3 regions of the Streptomyces sp. NPDC008137 genome follow, and region 1 is predicted to be linked to each of the others. Evidence: riboswitches for the same ligand, from Rfam matches in the RefSeq annotation. Region 1 holds a riboswitch; each other region holds the start of a gene.
What was found. Region 1 has a riboswitch for cyclic di-AMP ahead of ACFZBT_RS16070 (LysM peptidoglycan-binding domain-containing protein). Riboswitches for the same ligand answer to the same signal wherever they lie in the genome.
Positions count from the first base shown of each region.

Region 1 (6,973 bases):
CCTCCGCCGGGTCCGGTGTGGTCACCACGAGCCGGCCGCGCGCCCCCGCTGACAGCTCGGCGACCGGGCCCTGTGTGATCAGACGGCCCTGCGCCATCACGGCCGCGTGCGTGCAGACCTGCTCGATCTCGTCGAGCAGATGGGAGGAGAGGAAGACGGTCGTGCCGTCCGAGGCCAGCTCCCGTATCAGGGTGCGGATCTCGCGCATGCCCTGCGGGTCGAGGCCGTTGGTCGGCTCGTCGAGCACGAGCAGCCGGCGCGGCTGGAGCAGGGCGGCCGCGAGGCCCAGGCGCTGTTTCATGCCCAGGGAGTACGCCTTGGCCTTCTTGCTCCCCGCGGCCGTCAGGCCCACCCGGTCCAGGGCGGCGGCGACCCGGGCCCGCCGGGTGCGCGGATCGGCGGCCGGGTCGGCCGAGTCGTACCGGACGAGGTTGTCGCGGCCGGAGAGGAAGCCGTAGAGGGCCGGGCCCTCGATGAGGGCGCCGACGCGCGGCAGCACGGCGCGGGTGGCCCGGGGCATGGGCTGCCCGAGGACCCGCGCCGTGCCGGAGGTGGCCTCGATGAGGCCCATCAGCATGCGGATGGTGGTGGTCTTGCCGGAGCCGTTGGGGCCGAGGAAGCCGAAGACGCTGCCCGCCGGGACGGTCAGGTCGAGACCGTCGACGGCGAGCTGTCCGCCGCGGTAGCGCTTGGTGAGCGCGCGGGTGGAGATGACGGGGTCTGCCGGGTCGCCGGTCTCACCCCGCGCCTCCCGCCGCTCCGATTCCGCGGCGGACGGTTCGCCCATCGGCTTCCTCGTTCTCTCTGCGTCCCGTCTGCGTCCTGTCCGCGTCCCGTGACGGCAGGACTCACTTCCCGGCGTCGGCCGCCTTCACCAGGGCGTCCTTGGTGACCAGGCCGACGTAGACCTTGCCGTCGTCCGTGATCAGGGCGTTGACCAGACGGGTCGAGAAGACCGTGCCCGAGCCGAACTTGCCGGTGACCTTGTCGCCGAGCGAGTCCATGAAGCCGCCGAGCTCGCCGGCGTCCTTGCCGGAGGGCACGCCCTCGCCGCCGGTGTCGAAGGTGGCTATGGAGTTCCAGCCCTCGCCGATGGTCTTCATGCCGTCGAGGCCCTTGCCGAGGTCCTCATCGGACTTCGGGAGGGACTTCGGGGCGTGCTCGCGTGCTTCGGCCTTGCCGAACGCCTTCTTCTCGGACGCCTTCTCCTCGAACGCCTTCTTCTCGAACGCCCTCTCCTCGGACGCCTTCTCCTCGGTGACCTTCGCCCCCTTCGGCGGGGTGAAGTCGAAGGTCGACGCGGCGGGCTCGGCGAAGTCGACCTGGGTGAACCCCGCGTCGACCACGGCGGAGCCGCCGCCCGCGGGGGTCAGCGTGAACTTCAGCGGCGTGCCCGTCTCGGCGTCCACGGCCACGGTGATCGCACCGACCGTCGAGCCGGACTGCTTCGGCTTGATGAGCAGCTTGTACGCGTCCCGGCCGGCGACCTGGGCGGTGCCGTCCACGGTCACGGAGGTCGTGTCGTCGGCGGCCTTGAGGGCCTCCTCGGCGAAGTCCTTCGGCGTGGCCGGCGGCTGCTGGTCCCTGCCGTTCTCCTTGCCGCTCTCCTTGCCGCTCTCGGCGGCCGTGCCGTGGTGGACCTCGTTCGACTTGCTGTCGTAGGCCCAGACGTCCTTGCCGTTGTGGATGATGCTGTACTCGGCGGCGTTCTCCAGCAGCGACAGCTTCTGCCGGTCCGGGCCGTCGGCCGCGACACGCAGGGTGTGCGTACCGGAGGCCAGTTCGGTGAGCTTGGCCGTCGGGTCGGCGGAGGAGCCGCCCTCGCCCTGGCTCGCGGCGCCGGACAGCAGACTGCTCTCCAGGCCGCCGAGGTCCGGAAGTCCGAGGTCCGTGCTGATCTTCACGGTGCCGGACAGCTGCTGGACGTCCGACTTCGCGATCTTCTCGATGAGCTGCTGTGCGGTGATCTTCGGGAGGTCGGGGTCACCGGAGTCGGCGAGCGCGGGGACCAGCCCGATCGTCGCGGCCGCCACCCCCATCACCGTGACCGGTACGACGTACCGCGCGGCTTTGCGCCGTCCGGAACGCTGCTCGTCGACCTCTCCGGCGGTCGTGCTGTCGTCGGATGCGTACGGTGCCATGTGTGCCCTACCTCCGTGGTCGGCGGCGGCTGTCCGTGTCGTCCACGCACTCGTCCCTGAGCCGCCATTCTCACCCGAACAGGTGAGGAGTGGTGTCTTTCCCTGGTGTCCATCTGACCAAATCGGCCAGGGCAATGCGTCAGACCCCGGACTCAACTCCACGTACTGCTGGGGTATGACACGGAGGGGCGGCTCCTCCCCCGACCCGTAGGGGACGCACGGAAAGAACCGGCTAGCCCGCCCGGTGTACCACCGCGTCGCACAGCTCCACGAGTGCCGTCTTCGCGGCGCACTCGGGCAGGGGGGCCAGCGCCGACCGGGCGTCCTGGGCGTAGCGGACGGTGTCCTTCCGGGCCTGGTCCAGCGCCGGGTGGGCGCGCAGCAGGCGCAGGGCCTCGGCGTGCCGCTGGTCGTCGGTGAGGTCGGAGTCCAGCAGCTCGCACAGGGCGATGTCGTCCGCGAGGCCGAGCCGGGCCGCCCGTTCGCGCAGCCGCAGCACCGGCATGGTGGGGATGCCCTCGCGCAGATCGGTGCCGGGCGTCTTGCCGGACTCGTGCGAGTCGGAGGCGATGTCCAGGACGTCGTCCGCGAGCTGGAAGGCGACGCCGAGCCGCTCGCCGTACTGGGTCAGCACGTCCACGGTCGTCTCGTCGGCGCCGGACATCATCGCGCCGAACCGGCACGACACGGCCACCAGCGAACCGGTCTTGCCGCCCAGCACGTCCAGGTAGTGCTCGACGGGGTCGCGGCCGTCCTGCGGTCCGGCCGTCTCCAGGATCTGCCCGGTCACCAGCCGTTCGAACGCCTCGGCCTGCACCCGCACCGCCTCCGGACCGAGGTCGGCCAGGGTGTGCGAGGCACGGGCGAAGAGGAAGTCGCCGGTGAGGACCGCGACGGAGTTGTCCCAGCGGGCGTTCGCGCTCGCGACCCCGCGGCGCACCGTCGCCTCGTCCATCACGTCGTCGTGGTACAGCGTGGCGAGGTGGGTCAGCTCCACGACGACGGCCGACGGCACGATCCCGGGCGCGTACCGGTCACCGAACTGGGCGGAGAGCATCACGAGCAGCGGACGGAACCGCTTGCCGCCGGCCCGCACCAGGTGCTGGGCGGCCTCCGTGATGAAGGGCACCTCGCTCTTGGTGGCCTCGAACAAGCCTTCCTCGACAGCCGCCAACCCGGCCTGGACATCGGCTTCCAGAGCCTGGTCCCGCACGCTCAGCCCGAACGGCCCGACGTCGGTCACGAGGGGTCTCCTGTCTGCTGTGTCTGCCGGTGATTACGCGGATTGTCGATAGGTCGCTGCCATCACTCGAGTCAGCGTATCCGGTCACGTTTCGATCACTGCCAGCGCCCATGGTTACAGGCCGGGTGGTATCTGATCACGACCGTTATGTTTTCGATCGGGCCATAAGAACAGACATTTGTCGACTTACCAGCCGATAGTGAGATATTCACGATTTGCCATGACGATTGAGCAAATTACCTTTGACGGTAATTGCCCCACAGGCTTGTGATCAGTGAGTTGAATCACGTTAACCCCTTTGTCGCGCCACCCCGGCATCGACCCGTACCTCCTTCAGTCGAACGCCAGTTGAGCCTTGGCTCTCGCAAAGGATCAAGCGGACCGAACGCCCCTGACCAAGGTCAACCGCGCGATATGTGACTCCGGCGCTTGTTCCCGACATGTGCTCTCGCATACGTTCCCGGCCTGTCCGGCGGACGCCGAATCCTGCCGCCGCCCGGACCCCCACACGAACCGACTCACTCACGCAGGGCAGGAGCGGGGGACCCAGGTAAGTCGCCGTCCGCACAGCGGCACGGCTCGGGGTGAAGCCGCGTACGGCAGTACACCGCCGTACGCGGCCGGGCACCTCCCGGCCCGAACCCGACAGCTCACCTCGCAGGCGCCGGAGAGGAATTTCGCCATGGCCGGACGAGGCAAGCACCGTCGCCCCAGAACCAACCCGCTCTCCCGAGGTGTCGCGATCGCCGGCACCGGCGGAGCGGCACTGACCCTCCCGCTGCTCGGAACCACCATCGCCAGCGCCGCCGAGGCGCCGCAGAGCGCACCCGCCGTCGCGCAGTCCGTGGACCGGGCGGCCCAGCCCAAGTCGCTCACGTACACCGTGACCAAGGGCGACACGCTCTACCGCATAGCGGACAAGTACGACGTCGCGGGCGGCTGGAAGAAGCTCTACAAGGACAACCGCTCCGCCATCGGCGACAGCCCGAAGCTGATCCACCCGGGCCTGAAGCTGAAGGTGTCGACGACCAAGGCGGCCGCCGCCCCGAAGAAGGCGGCCAAGTCGTCCGCGGCCAAGCCGGCCGGTGGCGTCGCCAAGGCCACCCAGGCCTCCGCCAAGACCTACGCCGACAACCTCGACGGGTGGATCCGCGAGGCGCTGGACATCATGGCGCAGAAGGGCATTCCGGGGTCCTACGACGGCATCTACCGCAACGTCATGCGCGAGTCGTCCGGCAACCCCCAGGCGATCAACAACTGGGACTCCAACGCGGTCAAGGGCACCCCGTCCAAGGGTCTGCTCCAGACCATCGACCCGACGTTCCAGGCCTACCACGTGGACGGCACGTCGTGGGACCCGTACGACCCGGTCGCCAACATCACGGCGGCCTGCAACTACGCGGCCGACCGCTACGGCTCGATCGACAACGTCAACGGCCCGTACTGAGCCGCCTGGCCCAGCAGTCGCTCGAGGACGACGGCGATGCCGTCGTCCTCGTTCGACAGGGTGACCTCGTCGGCCACGGCCTTGAGTTCGGGATGGGCGTTCGCCATCGCGACGCCGTGGGCGGCCCAGTCGAACATCGGGATGTCGTTGGGCATGTCACCGAAGGCGATGGTGTCCGCCGGCCGCAGCCCCAGATGCTCGGCGGCCAGCGCCAGGCCCGTCGCCTTGGTGACGCCGCACGGCTGGAGCTCGACCGTGCCGGGCCCCGACATCGTCACCGTCGCCAGCGATCCGACCACCGAACGGGCCGTCGCCGCCAACTCGTCGTCCGACAGGGCGGGATGGCGCAGCAGCACCTTGCTGATCGGCTCGCCCCACAGATCGTCGCGCCGCTCGACCCGTACGGCCGGCAGGGTCGGGTGCGGCATGAGATAGCCCGGCTCGATGAGCGTGAGCCCGTCGACCCCGTCCTGGTCGACCGCCGCGTACACCTCCCCCACCTCGGCCTCGATCTTGCCGAGCGCGGTCTCCGCCAGTTCCCGGTCCAGGGTGATGGACCACAGCAGTCGGCCCGCGCCGGCGTCGTACACCTGCGCGCCCTGCCCGCACACCGCGAGCCCCGTGCAGCGGAGGTCGTCGAGGAGCGGTCGCACACGCGGTGCCGGCCGGCCTGTCACCACGAGGTGCTGGGCACCGGCGTGCGCCACCCGCGCGAGCGCTTCGAGAGACCGGTCGGACAGGGTGTCGTCGCCGCGCAGCAGCGTTCCGTCCAGGTCGGTGGCGATGAGTGAATATGCGATGGGTGCGGCCATGATCTGAGAATACGGACAGCGCGCCCCTTCGTTTCATCGCGCAGTGGACACCGATTGCCCGGTTGAAGGCCTCTGCACCAGTTGGCAACAACATGGTCCGCTACCTACCGTCGAGGCCGTCTCGGGCGGTACCTTCCAAGTGTCCAGGGGGGACTTGATCGGGGGGTCAGGTTGAGCAGTGGGCGCATTCGCGTGGCTGGGCCCGGGGAACTCGGCGAAGGGGAGAGGGAGCGCTGGCGCGCACTGCGCGCTGCCTCCGAGACACCGCGCAACCCCTTCATGGAACCGGAGTTCACCGAAGCCGTCGGTCTGGTGAGGCCGGGGGCACGGGTCGCGGTGGTGTACGAGGGGCTGGAACCGGTCGGTTTCCTGCCGTACGAGCGAGGGCCGTTGGGCCAGGGCCGGGCGATCGGGCTCGGTGTCTCGGACGCACAGGGGGCGATCCTGCGGCCGGGCCTGGACCTGGACACGGGCCGGCTCCTGAGGGCCTGCTCGGTGTCGAGTTTCGCCTTCGACAACCTGGAGGCCGAGCAGCGGCTGTTCGTCCGGTACGCGGCCGAGGAGCACGCCGCCTACGTCATCGACGTGGAGAAGGGCTACGAGACCTACGAGTCGGTGCTGCGCGCCCAGTCGCCGAAGTTCCTGAAGACGACCCTGGCCAAGGAGCGCAGGCTGGGCCGGCAGGCCGGCGAGACGCGGTTCGTGTTCGACGAACGCGACCCGGCCGCGCTGCGCACCCTCATGGAGTGGAAGTCGGCGCAGTACCGCAGGACGGGCCGGCAGGACCGCTTCGCACGGGAGTGGATCACCCGCCTCGTGGGACGGCTGGCCCGGACCCGGGCACCGGAGTGCAGCGGCACGCTGTCCGTGCTGTACGCGGGTGGGCGGCCCGTCGCCGCCCACTTCGGACTGCGCTCGGCATCCGTCCTGGCCTGCTGGTTCCCGGCCTACGACCCGGAGTTCGCGAAGTACTCGCCGGGTCTGGTGCTGCATCTGCGCATGGCCGAGGCGGCGGCCGCCGAGGGCATCGGCATGCTCGACCTGGGGCGGGGCGCCGCGGAGTACAAGGACGCGCTGAAGACGGGCGAGCTGCCCGTGTACGAGGGTGCGGTGACGCGGCCGGGGGCGGGCGCGGCACTGCACTGGCTGAGCCGCGAGCCGGCGCGCCGCGCGCACAGTTTCGTCCGCGCCAGGCCGCGGCTCGCGGCGCTGGCCGCGCGGACCCTGAAGGGCGCGGCTCGGCTGCGCCGTAACTGAGGACGAGTTCGTACCTGAGCACGAGTTCGTACCTGAGAACGAGTTCATACCTGAGCACGAGTTCGTACCGACA
Region 1 is NZ_JBIBHN010000008.1:216,099-223,071, reverse strand. It holds gene ACFZBT_RS16085 (ATP-binding cassette domain-containing protein) at 1-787, opposite strand, end outside; gene ACFZBT_RS16080 (outer membrane lipoprotein carrier protein LolA) at 849-2,141, opposite strand; gene ACFZBT_RS16075 (polyprenyl synthetase family protein) at 2,374-3,384, opposite strand; cyclic di-AMP (ydaO/yuaA leader) riboswitch at 3,886-4,061, shown strand; gene ACFZBT_RS16070 (LysM peptidoglycan-binding domain-containing protein) at 4,067-4,831, shown strand; gene ACFZBT_RS16065 (Cof-type HAD-IIB family hydrolase) at 4,795-5,643, opposite strand; gene ACFZBT_RS16060 (GNAT family N-acetyltransferase) at 5,830-6,900, shown strand.

Region 2 (6,973 bases), on a different contig from region 1:
CTGCTGCGGCTCGCCGGGGCGCCCTCCCTGGGGTGGCTGGACGTGAAGGCGTCCGGAGACGTGGAGGTGCCGGTGATCGAGACCGCCATCGACGAGGAACTCGCCCGGTTCGCCGAGGAGGGCCCCACGGCCGAGGAGATGGAGCGCGCCCAGGCCCAGTTGGAGCGCGAGTGGCTGGACCGGCTCGGCACGGTCTCCGGCCGGGCCGACGAACTGTGCCGGTACGCCGTGCTGTTCGGTGACCCGCAGCTCGCCCTGACCGCCGTGCAGCGTGTGCTGGAGGTCACGGCGGAGGAGGTCCAGGAGGTCGCCAAGGCCCGTCTGCGGCCCGACAACCGCGCGGTGCTCGTCTACGAGCCCGTCGCCGACGAGACCGGCGAGGACGCCGACAGCATCGAGGACACCGCAGCCGCGGCCACGAACGAGAACGAGGAGGCGGCCAAGTGACCGAGCTCGCCACGATGGACTTCCACCCCCGGCCCCAGGCGGGCGAGGCCAAGCCCTGGGCCTTCCCGGCCCCCGAGCGCGGCACGCTCGACAACGGCCTCACGGTGCTGCGCTGCCACCGCCCCGGCCAGCAGGTCGTCGCCGTCGAGGTGCTGCTGGACGCACCCCTGGACGCCGAGCCGGCCGGTCTCGACGGTGTCGCCACGATCATGGCCCGGGCCTTCTCCGAGGGCACCGACAAGCACTCCGCCGAGGACTTCGCCGCCGAGCTGGAGCGCGCCGGCGCCACCCTCGACGCGCACGCCGACCACCCGGGCGTCCGGCTGAGCCTGGAGGTCCCCGCCTCCCGGCTCGTCAAGGGCCTCGGACTGCTCGCCGACGCCCTCAGGGCGCCCGCGTTCGCGGACAGCGAGGTCGAGCGGCTGGTCGCCAACCGCCTGGACGAGATCCCGCACGAGCTGGCCAACCCGGCCCGGCGTGCCGCCAAGGAGCTCTCCAAGGAGCTGTTCCCGGCGGACTCGCGCATGTCGCGGCCCCGGCAGGGCACCGAGGAGACGGTCGCCGCGATCGACTCCGCGGCCGTACGCGCCTACTACGAGAAGCACGTCCGCCCGGCGACCGCGACCGCCGTGGTCGTCGGCGACCTCACCGGCATCGACCTCGACGCGCTGCTCGGCGACACACTGGGCGCCTGGACCGGCTCCTCGGCCGAGCCGCGGCCGGTTCCGCCGGTGACCGCCGACGACACCGGCCGGGTCGTCATCGTGGACCGCCCGGGCGCTGTCCAGACGCAGTTGCTCATCGGCCGGATCGGCTCGGACCGGCACGACCGCGTCTGGCCCGCGCAGGTGCTCGGCACGTACTGCCTCGGCGGCACCCTCACCTCCCGTCTGGACCGCGTCCTGCGTGAGGAGAAGGGCTACACCTACGGCGTGCGGGCGTTCGCCCAGGTCCTCAGGTCCGCCCCGGACGGGACCGGTGCCGCGATGCTCGCGATCAGCGGCTCCGTGGACACCCCCAACACCGGCCCCGCCCTCGAGGACCTCTGGACGGTGCTGCGCACCCTCGCCGCCGAGGGGCTGACCGACGCCGAGCGGGATGTCGCCGTGCAGAACCTGGTCGGCGTGGCGCCGCTCAAGTACGAGACGGCGGCGGCCGTCGCGAGCACGCTGGCGGACCAGGTCGAGCAGCACCTGCCCGACGACTACCAGGCCGCGCTCTACCGGCAGCTCGCCGCGACCGGCACCGTGGAGGCCACCGCGGCGGCCGTCAGCGCCTTCCCGGTGGACCGTCTGGTGACCGTCCTGGTCGGAGACGCGGCGCAGATCAAGGGCCCGGTCGAGGCCCTCGGCATCGGTGAAGTCGCCGTGGTCGCCGCCGAGTAGCGGGAGCCGAACGCCACGCGCGCGTAGGGGCCCTGGTTGTCTTCTAAGGCACCAGGGCTCCTCTATGTCCGAATTGGGGTGGGAGTTGCCTGTCTGCCCTGTGGGATGCGCTACAAAAGCCGGGATCCGTTTGGGAATTGAAAGTGGCGCCGCTTAGCGTCGTCCGGGCTGTTCGTCAGGCAGTGCGCCGCACCCGCGGCACCGGACAGTCATCGCCGAGTCCCCGTACGGCGCGAGCCAGGGGAGCCGGGGACCCACCGCAGTCCCTGGGGTGAATCGGACGCCCGCGCGAGTCGCGAGGGGGTCCGTAGGAGACCTTCCTGCTCCGAACCCGTCAGCTAACCCGGTAGGCGAGAGGGAAGGAAAGGACCAGCCACCACATGGCGTTCACGCGCGCCACCGGGAAGCACCGTCGTCCCAGCCGGATCCAGCGCCGCACGGCCCGCGCCGCGGGCGTCGCGGCCCTCGCCACCACCGGTGTCGTCGGCGCCGTGGCCGCCCCGGCCCTCGCCGCGGAGCCCGCCGCCGAGCAGACGGGCCTCACCCCGGTCGTCACCATGGGCGACACCGTGGCCCAGAAGATCGACGCCCAGGCCATCGCCCAGAAGCAGGCGGCCGAAGAGGCCGCCGCCAAGAAGAAGGCCGAGGAGGCCGCCCGCGAGCGCGCCGCCGAGGCGGCCAAGGAGGCCAAGGAGCGCGCCGAGAAGGCCCGCGAGGCCAAGGAGCGCGCCGCTCGCGAGGCCGAGCGCAAGCGTCTCAACACCTTCGTGTCCCCGATCTCCGGCTCGTACGTCTCCACCGGCTACAAGTCCGGCGGCGCCGTCTGGTCCTCCGGCAGCCACACGGGCGTCGACTTCCACGCCGCCAGCGGCACGGCCGTCCACTCGGTCGGCATGGGTGAGGTCGTCGAGGCCGGCTGGGGCGGTTCCTACGGCAACCAGGTCGTGATCAAGATGAACGACGGGACGTACACCCAGTACGGCCACCTGTCGTCCAGCAGCGTCTCGGTGGGCCAGAAGGTCACCCCGGGCCAGCAGATCGGCCTGTCCGGCGCGACCGGCAACGTCACCGGCCCGCATCTGCACTTCGAGGCCCGCACCGGTCCCGACTACGGCTCCGACATCGACCCCGTCGCCTACCTCCGCTCGCACGGCGTGAACGTCTGAACATCCGACGGCGACTGTTCTTCCCGAAAGCCCCGGCTCCCCGAGCCGGGGCTTTCGGCGTTCGCCACGGCCGACTGTCCAAAAAATATCCCTGATTTCCTGCCTGCCGTCGGAAATTCCGGCTCATTGCAATAGAGTCACGGAACACACGTCACCAGTCGACGTTTCACGGGGATTAAGCGGAGGTCGGTCATGCGTATTCCCGCGCACTCGGTGTGCACGGCCATCCGGGACGACATCGTCGCGGGTGTCTACGAGCGCGGCAGCCGGCTCACCGAGGAACTCCTCGCGCGCCGCTACGGCGTCTCGCGCGTCCCCGTCCGGGAGGCTCTGCGCACCCTGGAGGCCGAGGGCTTCGTGGTCACCCGGCGGCACGCGGGTGCGTGCGTCGCCGAGCCCACCGAGCAGGAGGCCGCCGACCTGCTGGAGATGCGCATGCTGCTGGAGCCGCTGGGCGCCGCCCGCGCCGCCCAGCGCCGCACCGAGGCCCATCTGAAGGTCCTGCGCGGCCTGGTCCGGCTCGGCCAGGAGCGCGCCCGCCGGGGCAACAGCGACGACCTGCGCTCTCTGGGCGGCTGGTTCCACGAGACACTGGCCCAGGCTTCCGGCAGCCCCGCGCTGACCTCGATGCTCACCCAGCTCCGGCACAAGATCGCCTGGATGTACGCCGTGGAGGCACCGTCCGGGCCCGTGGAGTGCTGGGCCGAGCACGGCGCGATCGTGGACGCGGTGGCGCGCGGGGACGGCGAGCGCGCGCGGGCGGTCACGGCGCTGCACACCGAGCGCGCGACGGCCGCGCACCGGCTGCGTTTCGGCTCCGCGGGGGAGCGCGCCGAGCGTGTGAGGAACTCGCAACATGCCGTAAACACGGCAAGCCTGCGGCATTAACACAGGAGCCGTATACAAAGAGTGGGTAATTCGCGGGGGGTTATTTCTGCTGCCCGCCGACGGGGAAATCGCTGGAAAGGCGAAGGGCTCGCCCGATGAATTCGGACGAGCCCTTCAGGGTGCGCCGGATCAAGCGCGGAGAAATACTCAAACGGTCTCGGGAAGCTCCTCGAGGCCCTCGGAGACCAGCTTTGCGAGCCGGTCCAGGGCGATGTCCGCGCCCTCGGCGTCGGAGGCGAGGACGATCTCCTCGCCTCCCTGGGCGCCGAGGCCGAGGACGGCCAGCATGGAGGCCGCGTTGACGGGGTTGCCGTCAGCCTTGGCGATCGTCACCGGGACGCCTGCGGCCGTGGCGGCTCGGACGAAGATGGAAGCGGGGCGGGCGTGGAGGCCCTCGGCCCAGCCGACGTTGACGCGGCGCTCAGCCATGTGTTGCTGCCCTTCGGTGTTCAGGGTTGTCTAGACCAGTTTCCCACAGCGTGAAGTTGTGCCGAAGCGGTCCTGGTGACCGCCCCGGGGTGCCGTCGGATCGCGGCCTCGACCCGACTGACGCCCTCCACAGACTGCCTCGCGTCCGCTGTCGGACGCTAGCCGTACTCTGGGGCCCATGCAGACCTCGCCGGACCGGCACGAGTATCCCGCCCACTGGGAAGCCGACGTGGTGCTGCGCGACGGGGGCACCGCGCGCATCCGGCCCATCACCGTTGATGACGCCGATCGCCTGGTCAGCTTCTACGAGCAGGTCTCCGACGAGTCGAAGTACTACCGCTTCTTCGCGCCGTACCCTCGCCTGTCCGCCAAGGACGTCCACCGCTTCACGCACCACGACTTTGTGGACCGGGTGGGACTCGCGGCCACGGTCGGCGGCGAGTTCATCGCCACCGTACGCTACGACCGGATCGGCGCCGACGGAACGCCCGCGTCGGCACCGGCCGACGAGGCCGAGGTCGCCTTCCTGGTCCAGGACGCCCACCAGGGCCGCGGCGTCGCCTCCGCGCTGCTGGAGCACATCGGCGCCGTCGCCCGGGAGCGCGGCATCCGCCGCTTCGCCGCCGAGGTGCTGCCCGCCAACAACAAGATGATCAAGGTGTTCACGGACGCCGGGTACACCCAGAAGCGCAGCTTCGAGGACGGCGTGGTCCGTCTGGAGTTCGACCTCGAACCCACCGACCGCTCCCTCGCCGTGCAGTACGCGCGCGAACACCGCGCCGAGGCCCGGTCCGTGCAGCGGCTGCTCGCGCCCGGCTCGGTCGCCGTCATCGGCGCCGGGCGTACACCGGGCGGCGTGGGCCGCAGCGTCCTCGGCAACATCCGCGACGCCGGCTTCACCGGCCGCCTGTACGCCGTGAACAAGGCTCTCCCCGAGGGCCAGAAGGATCTGGACGGCGTGCCGGCCCACCGCTCGGTGCGCGACATCGACGGCCCGGTCGACGTCGCGGTCGTCGCCGTACCGGCCGAGTACGTCCCCGAGGTCGTCACCGAGTGCGGCGAGCACGGCGTGCAGGGGCTCGTCGTGGTCTCCGCCGGGTACGCCGAGAGCGGCCTTGAGGGGCGCGAGAGCCAGCGCGCACTCGTGCGGCAGGCCCGCACGTACGGCATGCGGATCATCGGGCCGAACGCCTTCGGTGTCATCAACACCTCCCCGCGGGTACGGCTCAACGCCTCCCTCGCCCCCGAGACGCCCCGCCCGGGCCGGATCGGCCTGTTCGCCCAGTCCGGCGCCATCGGCATCGCGCTGCTCTCCCGGCTGCACCGCCGCGGCGGCGGCGTCACGGGTGTGACCGGCGTCTCCACCTTCGTCTCCTCCGGCAACCGGGCCGACGTCTCCGGCAACGACGTACTCCAGTACTGGTACGAGGACCCCGACACCGACGTCGTCCTGATGTATTTGGAGTCCATCGGCAACCCCCGCAAGTTCACCCGCCTCGCCCGCCGGACGGCCGCGGCGAAACCGCTGGTCGTGGTCCAGGGCGCGCGGCACGCGGCCGCTCCCCAGGGGCACGCCGTCCGGGCGACCCGGCTGCCGCACGAGACCGTCTCGGCCCTGCTGCGGCAGGCCGGCGTCATCCGCGTCGACACCATCACCGACCTGGTGGACGCGGGCCTGCTCCTGGCCCGCCAGCCCCTGCCGGCCGGGCCCCGGGTGGCGATCCTCGGCAACTCCGAGTCGCTCGGCCTGCTCACCTACGACGCCTGCCTCGCCGAGGGCCTGAGGCCGCACCCCCCGCAGGACCTGACCACGGCGGCCTCCGCTGCGGACTTCCACGCGGCCCTCTCGCGCGCACTGGCGGACGACCGGTGCGACGCGGTCGTCGTCACGGCCATACCCGCCGTGGGCGAGGTCTCGGTCGCGGACGCGGCCCTCGCCGAGGCCCTGCGCTCGGCGGCGGCCGCCGCCCCGGCCAAGCCCGTCCTGGTCGTGCACGTGGAGCTCGGCGGTCTGGCCGAGGCCCTGTCGGCGGCGGCGAGCACGGCACCCCAGGCAGAGTCGGGCACCCCACCGCAAACCGCTCCCCGGCCGTCGCTCACCGAAGAGCGACCCCCCGCTGCAGAGGCCCCCGAAGGCGCCCATCTCATCCCCGCCTACCCCGCCGCCGAGCGCGCCGTCCGCGCCCTCGCCCAGGCCGTCACCTACGCGCAGTGGCGGCGCGACGCCGCCGAGCCCGGCAAGGTGCCCGAGTACGACGACATCGACGAGAGAGGCGCCGCCACGCTGATCGACGGGCTGCTCGCGCGCGGGCAGGGACTCACGCTGGGCACGGAAGAGACCTGCGACCTGCTCGGCCACTACGGCATCCACGTCCACCGCGCCCTGCCCGCCCCGACACCCGACGCCGCCGCCGAGGCCGCCCGCACCCTCGGCTACCCCGTGGCCCTCAAGGCCACCGCCCCGCACCTGCGCCACCGCGCCGACCTGGGCGGCGTCCGCCTCGACCTCGCGGACGAGGACCAACTGCGCCGCTCATACACCGAGTTGACCGAGCTGTTCGGCGCACCGGACGAGCTGCGCCCCGTGGTGCAGCGGATGGCTCCGCGGGGCGTGGACGTCGTCGTACGAGCCGTCATCGACCCCGCGGCCGGAGCGGT
Region 2 is NZ_JBIBHN010000005.1:277,262-284,234, reverse strand. It holds gene ACFZBT_RS11180 (insulinase family protein) at 1-447, shown strand, start outside; gene ACFZBT_RS11175 (insulinase family protein) at 444-1,832, shown strand; cyclic di-AMP (ydaO/yuaA leader) riboswitch at 2,036-2,200, shown strand; gene ACFZBT_RS11170 (peptidoglycan DD-metalloendopeptidase family protein) at 2,213-2,998, shown strand; gene ACFZBT_RS11165 (FCD domain-containing protein) at 3,191-3,886, shown strand; gene ACFZBT_RS11160 (HPr family phosphocarrier protein) at 4,034-4,315, opposite strand; gene ACFZBT_RS11155 (GNAT family N-acetyltransferase) at 4,494-6,973, shown strand, end outside.
Region 2: it holds a riboswitch for cyclic di-AMP, as region 1 does, so the genes downstream of both, ACFZBT_RS11170 (peptidoglycan DD-metalloendopeptidase family protein) here and ACFZBT_RS16070 (LysM peptidoglycan-binding domain-containing protein) in region 1, are expected to answer to the same signal.

Region 3 (6,973 bases), on a different contig from region 1:
GAGGGCGGCCCGCACCCGCGTACGCACGGAAGGGGACGTGTCGGGGGTGTCCGCCCGCAGCGGTTGTCGCGTCAACGAACAGCCAGTCGGCGTGAGACCCCATCGCGACGTTCCGAGGACGGACACCCCCCGTCGCGGCCCCGCCCCCCGGCGCAAGGCGCTACGCCACCGACCCGATCCGCATCCTGATGTCCTCCGGCGACAGCGCCCCCTTGGCCGTCACATGGTCCCCCGACGACTCCCCGCGCAGCCGGCGCCCGATCCACGGCACCAGGAACTCGCGCGCCCAGTGGACATCGTCCCGCCGGACGTCGAGGGTGCCGCGGGGCGGCAGCGGAGGCCACTCCTGCTCGGGGTCGGCCGGAACGTCGAGTCCGAGCGCCTGTCCCGCACGGAGCGCCACGCGAGTATGCCCCTCGGGCGACAGGTGCAGCCGGTCGGCGTCCCAGGCCCGGCGGTCCTGGACACTGCGCAGGGACCACAGGTCGAGGACCGGGCAGCCGTACCGGTCGGCGATGGCCCGGACATGCCCGTTGTACGTGGCGATCTTGCCGCGCAGATGCTTGAGCACGGGCACGCCACGGGTGTCGAACCCGGTCGTCACCATCACCGTGCCGGCCACCGCGGCCAGCTGGGCGAGGGCCCTCTCGAACCGCTCGGCCACCTCGTCCGGGTCGGTGCCGGGCCGGATGATGTCGTTGCCCCCGGCGCAGAAGGAGACGAGGTCCGGGGCCATGTCGACGGCCCGCGGAAGCTGGTTCGCCACGATCTGGTCGAGGAGTTTTCCGCGTACGGCCAGATTGGTGTACCGGAAGTCGCCTTCGGGCCTGCGGTCGGCGAGCAGCACCGCGAACCGGTCGGCCCAGCCGACGAACGCCCCGTCGGGGCCGGGATCGCCGACGCCCTCGGTGAAGCTGTCCCCCAGCGCCACGTACGACCCGATCACTGCTCTGCCGTCACTCTTCGAATCGTCTGCCACAGCCGTTCATGATTCACCCTCGAATGTGACCTACGCGACCGTAGGAAAGGGTTGACGGGCGGTGAGATAAGCCACTCCTAAAGTGTTCGCCAACCCCGGAATAGACCACCCCTCACGGACGTTCCGGGGTCAGTCGCCAGACCCGGAAGCCCGTGATCCGGAAGTGGCTCCAGACGGTCCGGAAGGCGAAGTGCCCGCTCGTGTACGGCTGCGGATCGGTGTAGTCGAAGACGAGCCGCCCGTTGTTCCACCACCGCACCGTCGACCCGTCGGAGACGATCCGGACCCGGTTCGGCTCACCCGGGACCAGGAGCGGCTCGGTGTAGTCGTGGATCAGGGGACGCACACCGGCCTGACCCACGTAACGCCGCAGCCTGGTCGTGGTGTTGTAGTTGGCGCCGTACCCGGCGTAGTACGTCGTCAGATGGTCGTACTCCTCCAGCGCCCCGCCACGCGGCGTCGCGAAGAGGTCCTCCGGGGAGCGGACGTCGGTCGCGTTCCAGAAGTTGTTGAGGTCCGAGACCCGGTCGTTGACCCCACCCTCGGAGACGGGCGTGGCGGTGTACTCCAGGACGTACGGCGCTTCGAGACGCCGTCTGAACCAGACGGTCGCTCCGCCGGGCACGTCGATCTCCAGCACGCCGCGCGAGGCGGTGACAGCGCCGCCGTCCTGAAGTTCGGCCGTCCACCGGGCGAGGCCGTGACAGAAGTCGTCGTGAGCGATGAGGCGGCGGTGAAAGGGCGCGGCGTTCGCGGCCGCCGCCGGGGCGAGGGCGGCCAGGGCGGCTCCGGCGGCCAGGGCTCCGAACGTTCTGCGGGTGGTCGGCACGGGACACGACTCCTTCGGAAAGCGCTTGCACTCACGACGGGATCACTGTGTCCCAACTGCCGCCCCCTGTCGATCCCTTGAGCCGACCCGCGGATGCGCGCACACCGAAGGCCGGACCCGGGGATCGGGGTCCGGCCTTCGGCCGCGTGTCAGGCAGGTGGTCGTGCGGTCGGTCAGCCCACGGAGACGCCGTGCGAGCGCAGGTAGGCGACCGGGTCCACGTCCGAGCCGTAGTCGGGCGAGGTGCGGATCTCGAAGTGCAGGTGCGGTCCGGTCACGTTGCCGGTCGCACCGGACAGCCCGATCTGCTGTCCGGCCGTCACGGTCTGGCCGGCCGAGACGGAGAGCTGGGACAGGTGGGCGTACTGCGCGTACTTGCCGTCCTCGAGCTGGATGACGACCTGGTTGCCGTACGCGCCGCCCCAGCCGGCGGAGACGACCGTGCCCGCGCCGACGGCCTTGAGAGAGGTGCCGGTCGGGACGACGAAGTCGACACCGGTGTGGTAGCCGCTGGACCACATGCTTCCGGACATGTGGTACGGCGTACCGACGGAGGCGCCGGCGACCGGGAGGCTGAAGCCGGAGGCCTCGGCGGCGGGCTTGGCGGCGGCGGGCTTCGCGGCGGCGCCGGCCTTCGAGGACGCCTCGGATGCGGACGACTTCTCGGCCGATGCCTTCGGCTTCTCGGCCGCCTTGGGCGCGGACGACTGCGTCTTGGGCGCGCTCTCCGCCTTCTTGCCGACCGAGAGCTTCAGGCCCGGGTGGATCAGCGACGGGTCGGCACCGACCACGTCACGGTTGTCGGCGTAGAGCTTCTTCCAGCCGCCGCTGACGTTCTGGTCGTCGGCGATCTTCGCGAGATAGTCGCCGGCCTTCACGGTGTACGTGTGGGCGCCCGTGGCCTTTTCGGCGGCCTTCTCCCCGGCGGCCGGAGCGGCCTGGACGGCCTTTTCCGGGGTCGACTGCGGGGTCGCGGCATGGGCGCCTGCGGCCCCCATGAGCGGAAGGGCGAGGGCGGCCCCGCCGGTTCCGGCGACGGCTATGGAACGGGTGAAACGCTGGGACTTCGGGCGGCGGTGCTTACCCTTCGCGGGCATGGCGGATTCCTCTCCGGCGCCTGCGAGGTGAGCTGTCGGGTGCGGGCTGGAGATGCCCGGCCGCGCCGAAGTGCGGCTGTACCCCAAGCCGTTCCGGGAACCGGAACAGGCGTCTTACCTGTGGGTCCCCCGCTCCTGCCATACACGGGTCAGTGTGTGCGGGCTCCGGGCGGCGGCAGGATTAGGCGTCCGTCCGGATTGGTGTGGAACGTAAGCGACCGAGACGCAATGGGACAAGCTTGCGGTTGCCTGTGAGAGCGTTTTTCTTGACCCGTCGGCACATTTCCCGTCACCGAGCGTGGATTCGCGATCTCTGTTTTTCCTCAATGCCCCTGAATAGCGCGAGAATTACGTGAACATGACGACAATACATCGTCACGAATATGACGATGGTCACGCACCCCGACCCCATCTCCTTTACGATCGGGGCACGTTATACCGAAACACCTGAAATGCTTTAAGTTCCCTAATCGCCAGATTCGGACAGAACGGCTACTTACGCAGGCGGATGACTGCGGCATCCAAATCCCCGCGCAGGCCGACCCGCAGTCCGTGATGAGCGAGTACGGCCCCTCGGTGAACTTCGCCCGTTTCGAGGCATTCGTACGCCGCTGCCAGGTCGAGCCCCCGCAGCCGGAGCGCCGGAACGGGCTCGCCGTAGCGCTGCGCCTGGAGCCAGGCGAGGACGACGGTCTCGTCGCCGAGGACGTACTGCACCGCGCTCAGGCCGCCCTCCGGGGGCCGCAGGCGGTACAGGTCCCCGCGCTGCACCACGGGCCGGATCTCCTTGTAGAGCCGGACCCACTCCCGCGCCTCGGCGAGCTCCTCCGGCGTCCACCGCGTGAGGTCGCCGCCCACCCCGAGCACCCCGGCCATCGCGCTGACAAACCGGAACCGCAGGGAGCTGGCCCGCTGGCTGAGCATGGCGTTCGGACTGTCGGTGACCCAGGCGGCCATGACCCGGGCCGGATGGATCTGGCTGAAGCCGTGCTGGATGGCGAGCCGGTCGAGCGGGTCGGTGTTGTCGGAGGTCCACACCTGGTCCGTGCGGCCCAGCACCCCGAGGTCGATCCGGCCGCCACCGCCCGAGCAGGACTCGAAGGCCACCCCGGGGTGGGCCGCCCGAAGCCGGTCCAGCAGGGCGTACAGGGCGTGGACGTGGTCGACCCAGAGCCGCTGCGGGTACGAGTCGTCCGGCCACCCGGCGTCGCTGAAGCAGCGATTGAAGTCCCACTTGACGTAATCGATCGGCGCACTGGAGAGCAGCCCGTCGAGCTGCTCCCACAGATACTCCTGGACGTCCTCGCGAGCCAGGTTCAGTACGAGCTGATTACGGAACTCCGTCCGCTTTCGTCCCGATTGGTACTGCACCCAGTCGGGATGCGCGCGGTACAGGTCGCTGTCCGCGTTGACCATCTCCGGCTCGACCCAGATCCCGAACCGCATACCGAGGCCGTGCACATGGTCGGCGAGCGGCTTCAGCCCGCCCGGGAAGCGGTCGGGATTGGGCGTCCAGTCACCGAGCCCGGCCCGGTCGCTGGTCCGGGACCCGAACCAGCCGTCGTCGACCACGAACAGCTCGACACCCATGGCGGCGGCCCGCTCGGCGAGCGCCCGCTGCTGCTCCTGCGAGATGTCGAACTCGGTGGCCTCCCAGGAGTTGAACAGCACCGGCCGGTCCCGGTCCGCGTCCGGGACGACATGGGTGCGCTGCCAGGCGTGCCAGGCACGGCTCGCCCCGCCGAAGCCGCCGTCGCTCCAGAGCCCGGCGAAGACGGGGGTGGTGTACGACTCGCCCGTGCCCAGCATCAGCAGGCCCGAGTCGTCGTACCCGGCCCCGCCGGTGATCTGCACGCGCGCGTCGGGGAGTTGGGCGACCGCCATCCGCCAGGAACCGGACCACCCGAGGGCGCAGCCGTAGACCTCCCCGCGCTCCTCGGTGGCGTCGGTGTCGAGGGCGACCCAGGGCAGATGCTGGTGGGACGTGTGGCCGCGGCGGCTGCCGATGACCTTCTCGCCGTAGGTGAGGGCGGAGCGCGTCAGCCGGGACTCGGCGCCCCAGCGGCCGTGCAGCTGGGACAGCCGCCAGGTGTCGCGGTCGGGCAGGGTCCAGGTGGCGGAGTCTGCGCGCAGCACCTCGACGTCCGGCCCCTGGTTCTCCAGGGTGACCCAGCGCTCGACGACATCGGCCGAGTAACGCATCCGGTAGTGCAGCGTGACGGCCAGGTCGCCGTCACGGAAGCGGAGCCGCAGCTCGCCGCCGTCGCCGCCGTCGGCGTCCCCGGCGTCGTGGCCCTCGTACGACCACTCGGTGCCGCGGCGCTCGGCGGTGCGCACGGACAGGGCGGGCCGGGCGAAGCGGGGGCCGCCCTCGACCGGATACTCCTCGCGCCCGTCGAGCGGGGACTCGAAGGCCCAGTAGTCCGGCAGCGGACGGACGGCCAGGGCCTCGGCGTCGGCGAGGCCGATCCGGGCACCCCAGTGCAGGTGCAGCAGCTCGTCCCGGTCGGTGACATGGACGGCGTAACTGCTGGCCGGTCCCGAGAGCACCCATGTACGACCGTCTTCGGAGATCTCCAGCATCAAGCCCTCACAGATTCGAACAAGCCCGACCAGGTGCGACCAGGCACGAACATCATCAAGGGCTTCGGGGGCTCCCGGCAACGCCTGTGGACAACTCATTGCCCCTGGCAGGCATGTCGTATCGTCGAGTGGTGCCCGTCGACGAGCCGCGCCGACGGCGCCGTGTGGGAGGAGCCCCCGTGACGCAGCAGGTCCCGTCGACCGAACCCGAACTGGCCGCAGTGCGCAACTTCCGTGATGTGGGCGGGCTGCCGACCGTGGACGGACGGCGAGTGCGGCAGGGGGTGCTCTTCCGCAGCGGCCACCTCGCGCACGCGACCGGTGAGGACGCCGCCTTCCTGACCGGTCTGGGCCTGCACACGATCTTCGACTTCCGCAACGAGGCCGACCAGAAGCTCGAAGGACCGGACGTCGAGCTGGCGGGCGTGCGCAATGTGAACCTGCCGCTGAGCGACCCCGCCGACGGCGCCGAGTTCTGGAAGCTGGTCCGCGACGGCGACCTGGAGCAGCTGCGCGCGATCCTCTCGGACGGCAAGGGCGCGGGCCGGATGATCGCCTCCTACCGCATGATCATCAAGCATCGGACCGCCGAGCACTCGAAGGTGCTGCACGCGCTGGCCGAGGACAGCGTCCCCGCGCTGATGCACTGCGCGGCGGGCAAGGACCGCGCGGGCCTCTCGATCGCGGTGACGCTGCTCGCGGTGGGCGTCGAGCGCGAGGCGATCGTCGAGGACTACCTGAAGTCGAACGCCAAGCACCGCCGCTACAAGGTGCGGCGCAGCGGCGCCGCCGACTCGGCCTACTCCCCCGAGGTCATGGAGCTGCTCAGCCCTCTGTTCGACGCCCGCGTCGAGTACCTGTCGGCGGCCTTCGACACCATAGAGGAGACCTGGGGCGGCGTCGACGCCTACCTGGAGAAGGGGCTCGACCTCACTCCGGAGACCCGCGAGCGTCTGCGCGACCGGCTCCTCGACTGAGGAACGGGCCCGAACGGGACTAGCGGGCCCCCGCCTCGAAGAGGAAATAGACGAACGCGGCGAAGACATGCCCCATCACGAGGTAGACGAACAGCCGCACCCACAGGGCGCGCGGGAACTTGTCCTCGATGTCGCTCAAGGCGTCTCTCCAGGGGTGGGGCCCAGGCACAGGGTGGCCGTGGGACTCTGCAACAGGGTGTGGACGAAAAGCAGCTCGACGCCGTCCTGGTCCTCGGCGGCGATCCGGTGCGGGGTGAGCGAGTCGAAGTGGGCGCTGTCGCCGGGCGCCAGCCGGTGCGTGGTGTCCCCGAGGCGCAGCCGCAGCCGGCCCCGCAGCACATGGAGCCACTCCTCGCCCGGGTGGACGCGCACGATGTCGCCCTGGGAGCCGTGGGGCACATGGACGCGCAGGGCCTGCATCCCGCGTCCGGACGCGCCGGCCTGCCAGTACGTCCAGCCGCCCGCCATGGTCGGTTCCATGTCGGCCGCGCGGACGACGGCGTCCCGG
Region 3 is NZ_JBIBHN010000033.1:56,902-63,874, forward strand. It holds gene ACFZBT_RS34685 (GDSL-type esterase/lipase family protein) at 161-946, opposite strand; gene ACFZBT_RS34690 (DUF6250 domain-containing protein) at 1,092-1,808, opposite strand; gene ACFZBT_RS34695 (peptidoglycan DD-metalloendopeptidase family protein) at 1,982-2,905, opposite strand; cyclic di-AMP (ydaO/yuaA leader) riboswitch at 2,910-3,070, opposite strand; gene ACFZBT_RS34700 (alpha-galactosidase) at 3,398-5,488, opposite strand; gene ACFZBT_RS34705 (tyrosine-protein phosphatase) at 5,668-6,465, shown strand; gene ACFZBT_RS34710 (DUF6126 family protein) at 6,485-6,604, opposite strand; gene ACFZBT_RS34715 (helix-turn-helix domain-containing protein) at 6,601-6,973, opposite strand, start outside.
Region 3: it holds a riboswitch for cyclic di-AMP, as region 1 does, so the genes downstream of both, ACFZBT_RS34695 (peptidoglycan DD-metalloendopeptidase family protein) here and ACFZBT_RS16070 (LysM peptidoglycan-binding domain-containing protein) in region 1, are expected to answer to the same signal.